Regions from separate parts of the Streptomyces sp. NPDC001532 genome, predicted to be linked through region 2. Evidence: predicted binding sites of a transcription regulator. Region 2 holds the regulator's gene; the other holds the start of a gene.
What was found. The regulator HrcA, encoded in region 2, represses chaperone genes, less so after heat shock. The targets are predictions, from matches to a motif close to TTNGCACTCNGNNNNNCNGAGTGCNAA.

Region 1: a site for HrcA is predicted at 1,779-1,805, ahead of groES (co-chaperone GroES). Genes of this name have one in related genera too.

Annotation. Positions count from the first base shown of each region.
Region 1 covers NZ_JBEPAL010000006.1:46,624-53,659, reverse strand. The annotation lists gene ABT232_RS08150 (polysaccharide deacetylase family protein) at 1-919, shown strand, start outside; gene ABT232_RS08145 (polysaccharide deacetylase family protein) at 916-1,710, shown strand; gene groES (co-chaperone GroES) at 1,952-2,260, shown strand; gene groL (chaperonin GroEL) at 2,386-4,014, shown strand; gene ABT232_RS08130 (ester cyclase) at 4,178-4,885, opposite strand; gene ABT232_RS08125 (hypothetical protein) at 4,988-7,036, shown strand, end outside.
Region 2 covers NZ_JBEPAL010000001.1:115,121-122,156, forward strand. The annotation lists gene ABT232_RS00535 (16S rRNA (uracil(1498)-N(3))-methyltransferase) at 1-73, opposite strand, end outside; gene ABT232_RS00540 (nitronate monooxygenase) at 70-1,143, opposite strand; gene dnaJ (molecular chaperone DnaJ) at 1,276-2,412, opposite strand; gene hrcA (heat-inducible transcriptional repressor HrcA) at 2,413-3,429, opposite strand; gene ABT232_RS00555 (MBL fold metallo-hydrolase) at 3,593-4,324, shown strand; gene ABT232_RS00560 (DUF3097 domain-containing protein) at 4,357-5,166, shown strand; gene hemW (radical SAM family heme chaperone HemW) at 5,167-6,399, opposite strand; gene ABT232_RS00570 (SpoIIE family protein phosphatase) at 6,427-7,036, opposite strand, start outside.

The sequences.
Region 1 (7,036 bases), on a different contig from region 2:
ACAAGTCGTACAAAATGAAAAGCGCGGGGTGGTTGGTCTCCGTACCGGCGTCGTCGCCCTCGCCGCCGCGGCTCTCGTCTCCGGCTGCGCCCTGGGCGGCGGCGGGGCGGCCGAACCCGCCTCCGGCCAGCAGCGGCCCCTCCAGGCGCCCGCGGCCCGCGCGCTCGACGCCTACGCCTCCCGGTTGCAGGCCGAGCACGCCGCCCGCGCGGCCGCCGCGAAGCGCTGGGGCCTGACGCGGGTCCCGCTCAAGGCCCCGCCGCCCCCGGCGAAGAAGCCGCGGATCACCACCCGCGACGGCTTCGAAGTCGACCGGCACCGGGAGCTGGGCCTGCCCCCGGTCTTCACCACCGTCCCCACCGAGGACAAGGTCGTCTTCCTCACCATCGACGACGGCGCCGAGAAGGACCCGGCGTTCCTGCGGATGATGAGCGAGCTGAAGATCCCGTACACCGCCTTCCTCAGCGACTACCTGGTGAAGGAGGACTACGGCTACTTCGCGCGGATGCAGGACGCCGGAGCGCCGCTCAACAACCACACCCTCCACCACCCGTACCTGCCGGGGCTGTCCTACGCGCAGCAGAAGCGCGAGATCTGCGGCATGCAGGACGTCATCGAGGAGCGCTACGGCAAGCGCCCCCTGCTCTTCCGCCCGCCCTTCGGCAACTACAACCAGGACACCCTGCGCGCCGCCAAGACCTGCGGTGTGCGGTACGCGCCGCTGTGGAACGAGGAGGTCTTCGTCGATCGCTGGGAGTACCGCGAGTGGGACCGGCGGATCCGCCGCGGCGACATCGTCCTCAGCCACTTCCGCGGCAAGGGCGACTGGCAGGGCACCATGCCCGACATGGTCCGCCGGTTCCTGGAGAAGGTCACCGCCGAGGGGTACGCCGTGGCCCGCCTGGAGGACTACCTGTGAGGCCGGGCCGGCGGACGGCCGCGGCGGCGCTGTCCCTGCTCCTCCTGCTGGTGAGCGGCTGCGCCGCCACGGCGGGAGTGCGCGGGGCGCCCGGCTCGGCACCGGACCGCCGGGACCCGTCCTCGCCGCCGTACCTGCGCTGGGGCCTCGCCGAACCGCTGGCCCCACCGCCCGTGCCCCCGGCCCGGCCCGCCCCGCCCGCACCGGGCCCACCGCCGGTCGTCGACCGCGTCGCCACCCGCGACAAGGTCGTCTTCCTCACCTACGACGACGGCGCCGAGAAGGACCCCCGCTTCGTCGACCTGGTCCGCGAACTGCGCCTGCCGGTCACCATGTTCCTCACCGACAGCGTCGCCGGCCCCGGCTACGCCCACTTCGCCCGTCTGCGCTCGGTCGGCGCCGGCCTGCAGAACCACACCCTCGACCACGCCGCCCTGCGCGGCCTGCCCTACGCCGGCCAGCGCGCCGAGATCTGCGGCCAGCAGCGCAAGCTCCAGGCCCGCTTCGGCCTGCGCCCCCACCTCTTCCGGCCGCCGTACGGCACCTACGACGCCACCACGCTCCGGGCGGCCGCCGACTGCGGTGTGCGCGCGGTGGTCCTTTGGCGCGCCACCATGACCGCCGCCGACCTCGCCTACACCACCGGCGCCCGCCGACTGCGCCCCGGCGACATCATCGCCGTCCCGGCGACGGAGACCCTGACGCCGAGTCTCAAGGAGCGCACGGTGCGGCTGCTGCGGCGGATCCAGGAGGCGGGCCTGACGGTGGGAAACCTGGAGCACTACCTGTAGGAGAGCCGGGCGGGAGCCCAGGAGAACCCACGCTCACAGGTGAACTCCGCGGGCGCGACGCACGGCAATTGGCACTCCGCTTGACCGAGTGCTAATCGCGGTCATAGTCTCAGGTCTGGCACTCCCCCCTGGAGAGTGCCAAACACGCGACGGGCAGGTCCGGCACCCGCGACGACGGATCCACCTGGTCGCCACCTCAGACAGTTAACCCCGTGAGATCTCCGAAGGGGGAGGTCGGATCGTGACGACCACCAGCTCCAAGGTTGCCATCAAGCCGCTCGAGGACCGCATCGTGGTCCAGCCGCTCGACGCCGAGCAGACCACCGCCTCTGGCCTGGTCATCCCGGACACCGCCAAGGAGAAGCCCCAGGAGGGCGTCGTCCTGGCCGTGGGCCCGGGCCGCTTCGAGGACGGCAACCGTCTTCCGCTCGACGTCTCCGTCGGCGACGTCGTGCTCTACAGCAAGTACGGCGGCACCGAGGTGAAGTACAACGGCGAGGAGTACCTCGTCCTCTCGGCCCGCGACGTTCTCGCGATCATCGAGAAGTAGTCCCACCGGCTTCACCCGAGGCACTTTGCTTCAGCTGCGCCCCTGGCCCCCCGCGACCCCTAAGAAGCCGGGCGCCCGGGGCGCAGTTTCTTTACCCCTGACTTTCCGAGAGGGCTCCCGCTGCCATGGCGAAGATCCTGAAGTTCGACGAGGACGCCCGTCGCGCCCTTGAGCGCGGCGTCAACAAGCTTGCCGACACGGTGAAGGTGACGATCGGCCCCAAGGGCCGCAACGTCGTCATCGACAAGAAGTTCGGTGCCCCCACCATCACCAACGACGGTGTCACCATCGCCCGCGAGGTCGAGGTCGAGGACCCGTACGAGAACCTGGGCGCCCAGCTGGTGAAGGAGGTGGCGACCAAGACCAACGACATCGCTGGTGACGGCACCACCACCGCCACCGTCCTGGCCCAGGCCCTGGTGCGCGAGGGTCTGAAGAACGTCGCCGCCGGCGCCTCCCCGGCCGCCCTCAAGAAGGGCATCGACGCCGCGGTCAAGGCCGTCTCCGACGAGCTGCTGGCGACCGCCCGCCCGATCGACGAGAAGTCCGACATCGCCGCCGTCGCCGCGCTGTCCGCCCAGGACCAGCAGGTCGGCGAGCTCATCGCCGAGGCGATGGACAAGGTCGGCAAGGACGGTGTCATCACCGTCGAGGAGTCCAACACCTTCGGCCTGGAGCTGGACTTCACCGAGGGCATGGCCTTCGACAAGGGCTACCTGTCCCCGTACTTCGTGACGGACCAGGAGCGCATGGAAGCGGTCCTGGAGGACCCGTACATCCTCATCCACCAGGGCAAGATCTCCGCCATCGCGGACCTCCTGCCGCTGCTGGAGAAGATCATCCAGTCGAACGCCTCCAAGCCGCTGCTGATCATCGCCGAGGACGTCGAGGGCGAGGCGCTCTCCACCCTCGTCGTGAACAAGATCCGCGGCACCTTCAACGCCACCGCCGTCAAGGCGCCCGGCTTCGGCGACCGCCGCAAGGCGATGCTCCAGGACATGGCCGTCCTCACCGGCGCCACCGTCATCTCCGAGGAGGTCGGCCTCAAGCTCGACCAGGTCGGTCTGGACATCCTCGGCAGCGCCCGCCGCGTCACCGTCACCAAGGACGACACCACCATCGTCGACGGTGCCGGCAAGTCCGAGGACGTGCAGGGCCGCGTCGCGCAGATCAAGGCCGAGATCGAGAACACCGACTCCGACTGGGACCGCGAGAAGCTCCAGGAGCGCCTCGCGAAGCTGGCCGGCGGCGTGTGCGTGATCAAGGTCGGCGCCGCCACCGAGGTGGAGCTGAAGGAGAAGAAGCACCGTCTGGAGGACGCCATCTCCGCGACCCGCGCCGCGGTCGAGGAGGGCATCGTCTCCGGTGGTGGCTCCGCTCTGGTCCACGCCGTGAAGGTCCTGGAGGGCAACCTCGGCAAGACCGGCGACGAGGCCACCGGTGTCTCCGTCGTCCGCCGCGCCGCCGTCGAGCCGCTGCGCTGGATCGCCGAGAACGCCGGCCTGGAGGGTTACGTCATCACCTCCAAGGTCGCCGAGCTCGACAAGGGCCAGGGCTTCAACGCCGCCACCGGTGAGTACGGCGACCTGGTCAAGGCCGGCGTCATCGACCCGGTCAAGGTCACCCGCTCCGCCCTGGAGAACGCCGCCTCCATCGCCTCCCTGCTGCTCACGACCGAGACCCTGGTCGTCGAGAAGAAGGAAGAGGAGCCGGAGGCCGCCGGCCACGGCCACAGCCACGGCCACGCGCACTGACGCGACACCGCGGTCAGCAGGAAGGCCCGGCACCCGATGGGTGCCGGGCCTTCCCGTTTCCCCTCGCGGGTCATGAAGCACCGCGGTCGACGGAAGCACCGGGGTCGACGGAAGCACCGCGGGTCGACGGGAGCGGGTCGGGGTGAGCGCAGGCGCTGAGGCGCTAACGCTCCAGCTCCTCGAACATCCCCAGCTGCTCCATCAGCCCCATCCGGTCGTACTCCCACCAGCCCTCGACGATCTTCCCGTCCTTGCCGCAGCGGAAGACGGTCGTGCCGCTCATGGTGACTTCCCGCCCGGTGGCCGTGATGCCCAGGAACTCACCCTTGTGCGTCGCCTTCCAGAACCACCGCGCGCACACCCGGTCGCCCTCGGCGATCAGATCCTCCACGCTGAACCGGAAGTCGAAGCCGTCGCGCCAGACCCGCAGCTGCCGCCGCATGTGATCCATCCCGATCACGTCCTGGTCGTTCGCCGGATCGTGGTCGTGGTAGTGCTCCGCCATCACCTCGTCCAGCGGCGGCAGCTCCCCGGCCCTGCCCAGCAGCTCGAAGAACCGCCGCACCGTGCCGGTGGACAACTGCTCGTCCCGCACCACGTCCAGATCTGTGAACGTCGGCATCTCGTCGCAGAGCGCGACCATGTCCCGGAAGATCCGGTCCGTCTCCGGCAGATTGGAATTCCGCATCGCCTCCTCGTACGACGGGAACTCCACGATCTCGATGAAGTGCGACGCGTCCGAGCGGTCCTTGCCGATCAGGCTGTGCGTCGCCGTGCGTTTCCCCTTGGTCTGGTCGACCCACCTGTCCATCAGCCGGTCGATCTCCTCGAACCGACTGGTCTTGCAGTCGATGACCTGCACAAAAGTCATGTCGCCGCCTCCGGCCCCCCTGGGTCCGGCTGAACGTCTACATTCTCCCACCGCGACGCCGACGCGCCCCTTGCGCGGCGCCTGGTTTGGCATCATGACGCCATGCGCTGGTGGGGGAGGCGGTCGGTGGCCGCGGGCCGGGACATCGGGGTGGCGGTCACCGGCGACGGCAACCAGGTCCACCTGACCCCGCCCGTCCGCTCGGCGTACTGGGAACAGGTCCGCCGTATCGCGCCGCCGGAACTCGTCGGCCGTGAGAGCGAGCTGACGGAACTGGCCGCCTTCTGCTGCGCCGACTCCGGGCCCGCGTACGCCTGGTGGCGCGCCGGCGCCTGGGCGGGCAAGACGGCACTGCTCGCCTGGTTCGCGCTGCGTCCGCCGACCGGTGTGCGGATCGTCCCGTTCTTCGTCACGGCCCGCCTCGGCGCCCAGAACGACGTGACGGCCTACGTCGACGTCGTCCTCGAACAGCTTGCCGAGCTGGCCGGTGAGACGCTGCCCGCCCACCTCACCGACGCCACCCGTGAGGCCCACCTCCTCCACCTCTACGGCGCCGCCGCCCGGGCCTGCGCCGCCCGCGGTGAACGCCTGGTCCTCCTGGTCGACGGCCTGGACGAGGACCGGGGCGTCACCACCGGGCCGGACGCGCACAGCATCGCCAGCCTCCTGCCCGCCCGCCCCGACCCGCCGATGCGCGTCCTGGTCGCCGGCCGCCTCGACCCGCCCCTGCCCGGCGACGTCCCCGCCGGCCACCCACTGCACGACCCCGCGACCGTCCGCACGCTGGCCCCGTCGCCGTACGCGCAGGCCGTGCGCACCGAGGCGGAACGCGAGCTGAAGCAGCTCATCGCGGCCGGCGGACTGGAGCACGACCTGCTGGCCCTGGTCACCGCCGCGGGCGGCGGCCTCACCGCGGCCGACCTGACGGCCCTGACCGGCGCGGTGCCGTACCGCGTCCAGGACACCCTGCGCACCCGCGCCGGCCGCACCTTCGCGGCGCGCGCGGGCGAGTACCTCCTCGGCCACGAGGAGTTGCAGCGGCAGGCGGTGGAGATGCTGGGGGAGGAGGAGCTGGGGCGGTGCCGGGAGAGACTGCACGGCTGGGCCGACGCGTGGCGGGAGCGCGGCTGGCCCGAGGAGACGCCCCGCTATCTGCTCCACGGCTACTTCCGCATGCTCCGCGCCCGCAAGGACCTGCCGCGGCTGGTCGCCTGCGTCGTCGACCTGTCGCGCCACGAGCGGATGCTCCAGGTCACCGGCGGTGACGCGGCGGCGCTCGCCGAGATCCGCGCGGCCGAGGACCTGGTCGCCGAAGCCGGGGTGCCGGACCTGCGGGACGTGTTCCGCCTGGCGCTGCGCCGCGAGGAGCTGGAGAACCGCAACGACTTCATGACCCGCGTGGTGCCGTGGGCCTGGGCGGCGCTCGGGCGGTTCGAGCGCGCGGGTGCCCTGGCCCGCAGCATCCCGAGCCTGGACTGGCGGGCACTGGCCCTGGCGGACATCAGCGGCGAGCACGCCGCACGCGGCGAGCGCGCGAAGGCCGCCGAACTCCTCGTGGAGGCGGAGGGCTGGGCCTTCGACGACCGCTTCGCGCTGGGGGACGAGAGGGACCAGGCGCTGGCCGACATCGGCCGGGGCTGGACGCTCATCGGCCGGCTCGACCGTGCCGAGCGCCTGCTGAGCGTCGTCCTCGACCGGGAGGTCCGGGCGGAACTGCTGTCCGACCTGGCCCGACCGCACGCGGAGAGCGGAGACTTCGACCGGGCCGAGGCGCTCTGCCGGCAGGAGACGGACGAGTGGACGCGCGCTGTCGGGCTGGCGGCCGTGGCGGTCGTCGCCGCGATCCGGGGCCTGCTGGACCGGGCCCGCGCGCTGGCCGCCTCCGCCGCCGGCGGCCGGGCCCTGGTCCTGGCGCGGGTCGCCTGGGCACTGCATCGTTCCGGCCGGCCGCGCGAGGCGCGGGACGTCCTGGCCGGACCGGACGCGGACCAGGTCGGGCCCATGTTCCTGCCGGACGTGGTCGAAGCGCTCGCGGAGTCCGGTGAGTGCGAGCGGGCCCTGGCCCTGATCCGCGAAGCCGGGCCGGACGCGGACACCGACCAGTCGCTGCGGTGGGTGGTGCGGGCGCTGACCGCGGCCGGGGACGAGGCC
Region 2 (7,036 bases):
CGGGGCCGTCGAGGACGTACCGGCCGCCGCCTCCCGCGTCGAAGTGCTCGACCACGAACACCGGTGCCGTCATCGCGCGCCACCGCCCGACAACGCTGTCCGCGCCGCCGCCAGTTCGGCCGCCAGCACCTCCACCAGCTGACCGGCGGGCAGCTCGCGGGCCATCCGGTGGCCCTGTCCCGCCCACAGCGCCATGCCCTGCGCGTCGCCGGCCTTGGCGGCGGCCTTGCGCAGCGGCGAGGTGAGGTGGTGGACCTCCGGGTAGGCGGCGGGGGCGTAGGGCCCGTGCTCGCGCATGAACCGGTTGACCAGTCCGCGCGCGGGCCGGCCGGAGAAGGCGCGGGTGAGTTCGGTGCGCGTGAACAGCGGGTTGGTCAGCGCCTGCTTGTGCACGGCCTGCGCGCCGGACTCGGGGGTGGCGAGGAAGGCGGTGCCGAGCTGGGCGGCGCTCGCGCCCGCGGCGAGGGCGGCGGCGATCTGGCTGCCGCGCATGATGCCACCCGCGGCGACGAGGGGCAGCCGGACCGCCTCGCGGATCTGGGCGATCAGGGAGAGCAGTCCGACGCCGGAGCCGTCGTTCTCGGGGATGTCGCGGTGGGTGCCCTGGTGGCCGCCGGCCTCCACGCCCTGCACGATCACCGCGTCGGCGCCGGCCTGTTCGACGGCGCGGGCCTCGTCGGCGGTGGTGGCGGTGACGAGGGTGAAGGTGCCGGCCCGGCGCAGCGCGTCCAGGGCGTCCCGGCCGGGGACGCCGAAGTGGAACGACACCACCGGCACCGGGTTGTCCAGCAGCACCGCGAGCTTGGCGTCGTAGCCGTCGTCCCGGCCGCTGTCCCGGTCGCCCAGCTCGGTCTCGTACCAGGCGGCCTCGCCGGCCAGCTGATGGGCGTAGACGTCGACGGCTGCGGGGTCCGCGTACTCCGGCTGCGGCAGGAAGAGGTTCACGCCGAAGGGGCGGCCCGTCAGCCCCCGCAGCTGCTTGATCTCCTGGTACATGCCGTCGGCCGTCTTGTACCCGGCGGCCAGAAATCCAAGCCCCCCGGCCTCGGACACGGCGGCGGCGAGCCGCGGCACGGAGACGCCGCCCGCCATGGGGGCCTGCACGATCGGATGGGGGAAGAGATCGGTCAGTGCGGAGGACATGACGGCATGTTGTCACGTCCTCCGATCAAGTCCGAATCCGGCCACCCTCCGGCATGTGCCGGAGGCATCACCGCGGCTCAGACCCCGCGCGAGAGGCTCCCGGCGCCCTTCGAGAGCGCCGGGCCGGCCGCCTCAGCGGCCGTTGAACGCGTCCTTCAGCCGCGAGAACAGTCCCTGCTGACCCGGCTGGAACTGTCCCGTCGGACGCTCCTCGCCGCGCAGCTTGGCCAGCTCCCGCAGCAGGCGCTCCTGCTCCGGGTCGAGCTTGTTCGGGGTCTGCACCTCGACGTGCACGATGAGGTCGCCCCGGCCGCCGCCGCGCAGGTGGGTGACGCCACGGCCGTGCAGCGGGATCGACTGACCGGACTGGGTGCCCGGACGGATGTCGACCTCCTCCATGCCGTCCAGCGTCTCCAGCGGCACCTTGGTGCCGAGGGCCGCCGCCGTCATCGGGATCGTCACCGTGCAGTGCAGGTCGTCGCCGCGCCGCTGGAAGGTCGGGTGCGGCAGCTCGTGGATCTCCACGTACAGGTCGCCCGCGGGGCCTCCGCCCGGACCGACCTCGCCCTCGCCGGCGAGCTGGATCCGCGTGCCGTTGTCGACACCGGCCGGGATCTTCACGGTCAGCGTGCGGCGGGACCGCACCCGGCCGTCGCCCGCGCACTCCGGGCACGGGTTCGGCACGACCGTGCCGAAGCCCTGGCACTGGGGGCAGGGCCGCGAGGTCATGACCTGGCCCAGGAAGGACCGGGTGACCTGCGAGACCTCACCGCGGCCGCGGCACATGTCACAGGTCTGCGCCGAGGTGCCCGGCGCCGCGCCCTCGCCGCTGCACGTGGTGCAGACGATCGCGGTGTCGACCTGGATGTCCTTGGTCGTCCCGAAGGCCGCCTCGTCCAGCTCGACCTCGATGCGGATCATCGCGTCCTGGCCCCGGCGGGTCCGCGAGCGCGGTCCGCGCTGCGACGCCGTGCCGAAGAACGCGTCCATGATGTCCGAGAAGTTCCCGAAGCCGCCCGCGCCGAAGCCGCCGGCACCCGCGCCGCCGCTCTGCGACAGCGGGTCGCCGCCGAGGTCGTAGACCTGCTTCTTCTGCGGGTCCGACAACACCTCGTAAGCGGCGTTGATCTCCTTGAACCGCTCCTGGGTCTTCGGATCGGGGTTGACGTCCGGGTGCAGCTCGCGGGCGAGCCGCCGGAAGGCCTTCTTGATCTCTTCCTGCGACGCGTCGCGGCGCACGCCGAGAACGGCGTAATAGTCCGTGGCCACTTACGACTCCGCCAGGATCTGTCCGACGTACCGTGCCACCGCTCGTACCGCTCCCATCGTTCCCGGGTAATCCATGCGGGTCGGTCCGACCACGCCGAGCTTGGCGACTGCCTCGCCGCCCGAACCGTAGCCGACCGACACCACCGACGTGGAGTTGAGTCCCTCGTGGGCGTTCTCGTGACCGATGCGCACGGTCATGCCCGAATCCTTCGCCTCGCCCAGCAGCTTGAGGAGCACCACCTGCTCCTCCAGCGCCTCCAGGACGGGCCGGATGGTGAGGGGGAAGTCATGCCCGAAGCGGGTCAGATTGGCGGTACCGCCGATCATCAGCCGCTCCTCGGTCTGCTCGACCAGCGTCTCCAGCAGCGTGGCGAGCACCGTCTGGACGGTACCGCGATCCTCCGGTTCGAAGCCCTCGGGCAGATCCTGCACCAACTGCGGCACATCCGTGAAGCGGCGGCCGGCGACCCGGCTGTTCAGCCGCGCCCGCAGATCCGCCAGGGACGTCTCGCCGAACGGCGCCGGGCAGTCGATCATCCGCTGCTCGACCCGGCCGGTGTCGGTGATCAGGACCAGCATCACGCGCGCCGGCGCCATCGACAGCAGCTCCACATGCCGCACCGTGGACCGGGTCAGCGACGGATACTGCACGACCGCGACCTGCCGGGTGAGCTGCGCGAGCAGCCGTACCGTGCGCGCCACGACGTCGTCGAGGTCGACGGCGCCGTCGAGGAAGTTCTGGATCGCGCGCCGCTCGGGCGCGGTGAGCGGCTTGACCTCGGCGAGCTTGTCGACGAAGAGCCGGTAGCCCTTGTCGGTGGGGATGCGCCCGGCACTGGTGTGCGGCTGGGCGATGTACCCCTCGTCCTCCAGGGCGGCCATGTCGTTGCGGACCGTGGCCGGCGAGACGCCGAGGCTGTGCCGCTCGGTGAGCGCCTTGGAGCCGACCGGCTCCTCGGTTCCGACGTAGTCCTGGACGATGGCGCGCAGCACCTGAAGCCGTCGTTCACTGAGCATCCGCGCACACCTCCAGCGGTACGTCCCCTTGGCGCTCCCCCTGGCACTCTGCGCATGCGAGTGCCAGCCTTACCCGGCCCAGTGTACGGCTGTCGGGTACGCCCCGGGCAAGGCCGGTCCGGCCGGCTCGTACCCGCGGGGGCGTCACGGTTAGCGTCGCGGTATGACGGTGACTTGGGAAGACCTGGGGTGGGAACGGCTCACGACCGGCGTCGGCCGCTGCCGCCTGCCGGGCTGGGACTGCACGGCCGGACTGGTGCTGGGGCACGGTACGGCGCTGCTGATCGACGCGGGTTCCAGCCTCGCGGAGGGCGCGCGGCTGCGCACCGAGGCGGAGGAACTGGCCGGCCGGCGTGTGACCCATCTCGCGCTCACCCATCCGCACTTCGACCATGTCTTCGGCGCGGCGGCGCTGGCCGGCGCGGAGGTGTTCGGGGCGGTCGGCGTGGAGACCGCGCTGACGTCCCGGCGGGCGCGCGCGGAGCTGCGGGCGGACGCGATCCGCAACGGCCTGGCGGAGCCGGCGGCGACGGAGGCCGCGGACACCCTCGTCGCACCCCGCCACCACGTCTCCGGCGAGTGGACCCTGGACCTCGGCGACGGGCAGCAGGTGCTGCTGGCCAACGTCGGCCCCGGGCACACCGCCCACGACCTCGTCGTCCTCGTGCCCGGCGACCCGGAGGTGGTCTTCTGCGGCGACCTGGTCGAGGAGTCCGGCGAGCCGCAGGCGGGCCCCGACGCCGTGCCGTCGCGCTGGCCGGACGCCCTGGACCGGCTGCTGTCCTTCGGCGGCGAGGACGCGCGGTACGTGCCGGGGCACGGGGCGGTGGTGGACGCGGCCTTCGTCCGCCGGCAGCGCGACGCACTCGCGGCCCGCTTCGGCGTGTCGCGCTGAGCGGGCCCGATGCCGTCCATATCGTCATCCGAATGCGCCAGTATTCCTCCGACCTGACCCCGCCGTGGAAGAAGCCCCAGCCCGTCCCCGAGGTCCCCGCGGAGCCCGGCCTGGTGGTCGAGGAGGCGGGGACCGGGTTCTGCGGCGCGGTGATCCGCTGCGAGGCGGGCACGGTCACCCTGGAGGACCGCTTCGGCAAGCACCGGGTGTTCCCGCTGGAGCCGCGCGGGTTCCTGCTGGAGGGCCGGGCGGTGACCCTGGTGCGGCCGCCGTCCTCCGGCCCGCAGCGGCCCGCCCGTACGGCCTCCGGCTCCGTCGCCGTCCCCGGCGCCCGCGCCCGTGTCGCCCGCGCCGGCCGGATCTACGTCGAGGGCCGGCACGACGCCGAGCTGGTGGAGAAGGTCTGGGGCGACGACCTGCGGGTCGAGGGCGTGGTGGTGGAGTACCTGGAGGGCGTGGACGACCTGGTGTCGATCGTCGCCGAGTTCGCGCCGGGCCCGGACGCGCGGCTGGGCGTCCTGGTGGACCACCTCGTGCCCGGCTCGAAGGAGTGGCGCATCGCCGAGTCCGTCACGAGCGAGCACGCGCTGGTCGTCGGCCACCCGTACATCGACATCTGGCAGGCGGTGAAGCCGGCGTCGGTCGGCATCCCCGCCTGGCCGTCGGTCCCGCGCGGCCAGGACTGGAAGACCGGCGTCTGCCGGGCCCTGGGCTGGCCGGAGAACACCGGGGCGGTGTGGCAGGCGATCCTGAAGCGGGTGAACTCCTACAAGGACCTGGAGCCGGCGCTGCTGGGCAGGGTCGAGGAGCTGATCGACTTCGTGACCGCCCCCGAGGGCTGATCAGTCCACCAGGTCCCGCACCACCGCGTCCGCCAGCAGCCGCCCCCGCAGGGTCAGCACCGCGCGGCCCGCCTCGTACGGCCCCTCCTGGAGCAGCCCGTCCGTCAGGGCCCGGCGGGAGGCCCGCAGGCCCTCCTCGCGGAGCAGGCCCAGCGGTACGCCCTCCCGCAGGCGCAGCTCCAGCAGGATCCGCTCGACGCGGCGGTCCTCGTCGGACAGCACCTCGCGGCCGGCGCCCGGCGACCTGCCCTCCGCCAGGGCCGCCGCGTACGCGCCGGGATGCTTGACGTTCCACCAGCGCACCCCGCCGACATGGCTGTGCGCGCCGGGGCCCGCGCCCCACCAGTCGGCGCCGCGCCAGTACAGCTCGTTGTGCAGGCAGCGGCCGGCCTCGGAGGTGGCCCAGTTGGAGACCTCGTACCAGTCGTACCCGGCCGCCGTCATCGCCTCCTCGGCGATCAGATAGCGGTCCGCGTGCACGTCGTCGTCGGTCATGGGGACCTCGCCGCGGCGGATCCGGCGGGCCAGCTGGGTGCCCTCCTCGACGATCAGCGCGTACGCCGAGACATGGTCGGGCCCGGCCCCGAGCGCCGCGTCGAGCGAGGCCCGCCAGTCGTCGTCGGACTCGCCCGGGGTGCCGTAGATCAGGTCGAGGTTGACGTGCTCGAAGCCCGCCGCGCGGGCCTCCGCCACACAGGCCTCCGGGCGCCCGGGGGTGTGGGTGCGGTCGAGGATCCGCAGGACGTGCTGCTTCGCGCTCTGCATGCCGAAGGAGATCCGGTTGAAGCCGCCCTGCCGCAGCTCGGCCAGGTAGGCCGGGTCCACCGACTCCGGGTTCGCCTCCGTGGTGACCTCCGCGTCGGCCGCGAGACCGAACTCCTCACGGATCGCGCCCAGCATCCGTACGAGATCGCCCGCGGCCAGCAGGGTCGGCGTGCCGCCGCCGACGAAGACCGTGCGGACCTCGCGCGGGTCGTCGCCGAGGACCTTGCGGGCCAGGCGGATCTCGTCGGTCAGGGTGTCGGCGTAGTTGTCGCGGGAGGCGAGGACGCCGCCGGTGCCGCGCAGCTCGGTGGCGGTGTAGGTGTTGAAGTCGCAGTAGCCGCAGCGGGTCGCGCAGTAGGGGACGTGCAGATAGAACCCGAGGGGGCGGTCGGCCGCCCCGGCGAGCGCGGACGCGGGCAGCGCGCCGTCGGCGGGGACGGGCTCGCCGTCGGGGAGTGCGGAAGGCATGTCCTCCATTGTCCCGCACCGCGCGTGCTACTCCGCCTGGAGCACCAGCAGCGCCAGATCGTCCTCCGGCGGCAGCCCGCCGAAGCCGTGCACCAGCTCTCGGATGCGTTCCGCGATCAGCTCCGCGCTCAGGCCCGCACAGCCGGCCAGCGCGGCCGCGAGCCCGTCGCCGTCGTCGAACTGGCGGGGGCCGCAGCGCCGCTCGGTGACGCCGTCGGTGACACAGAGCAGGGTGTCGCCGGGGAGCAGCTCGAAGGTCTCGCTGACGTACGTCTCGTCCTCGACGACGCCGAGCAGGGTCTGCGGGCCGGCGGCCGTGCGGACGGCGCCGTCGGGGCCGAGGACCAGCGGGAGCGGGTGGCCGGCGGAGGCGAGGGTGCAGCGGACGCCGCCGTCGAAGGGGACCAGCTCGCCGTAGAGCAGGGACAGGAACCGCGTCTGCGGGCCGTCGCCGGGGCCGACCGGGCCGGCCAGGGCGCGAGCGGCGGCGTCGGCGGCCTCGGTGGCGTCGTCGAGGAGGAGCTGGTTGAGGCGGTCCAGGACATCGGCGACCTGGTAGCCCTCGCGGGCCAGCAGCCGCAGCCAGGGGCGGGCCAGGCCGATGACGACGGCCGCCTCCGGGCCCTTGCCCTGGACG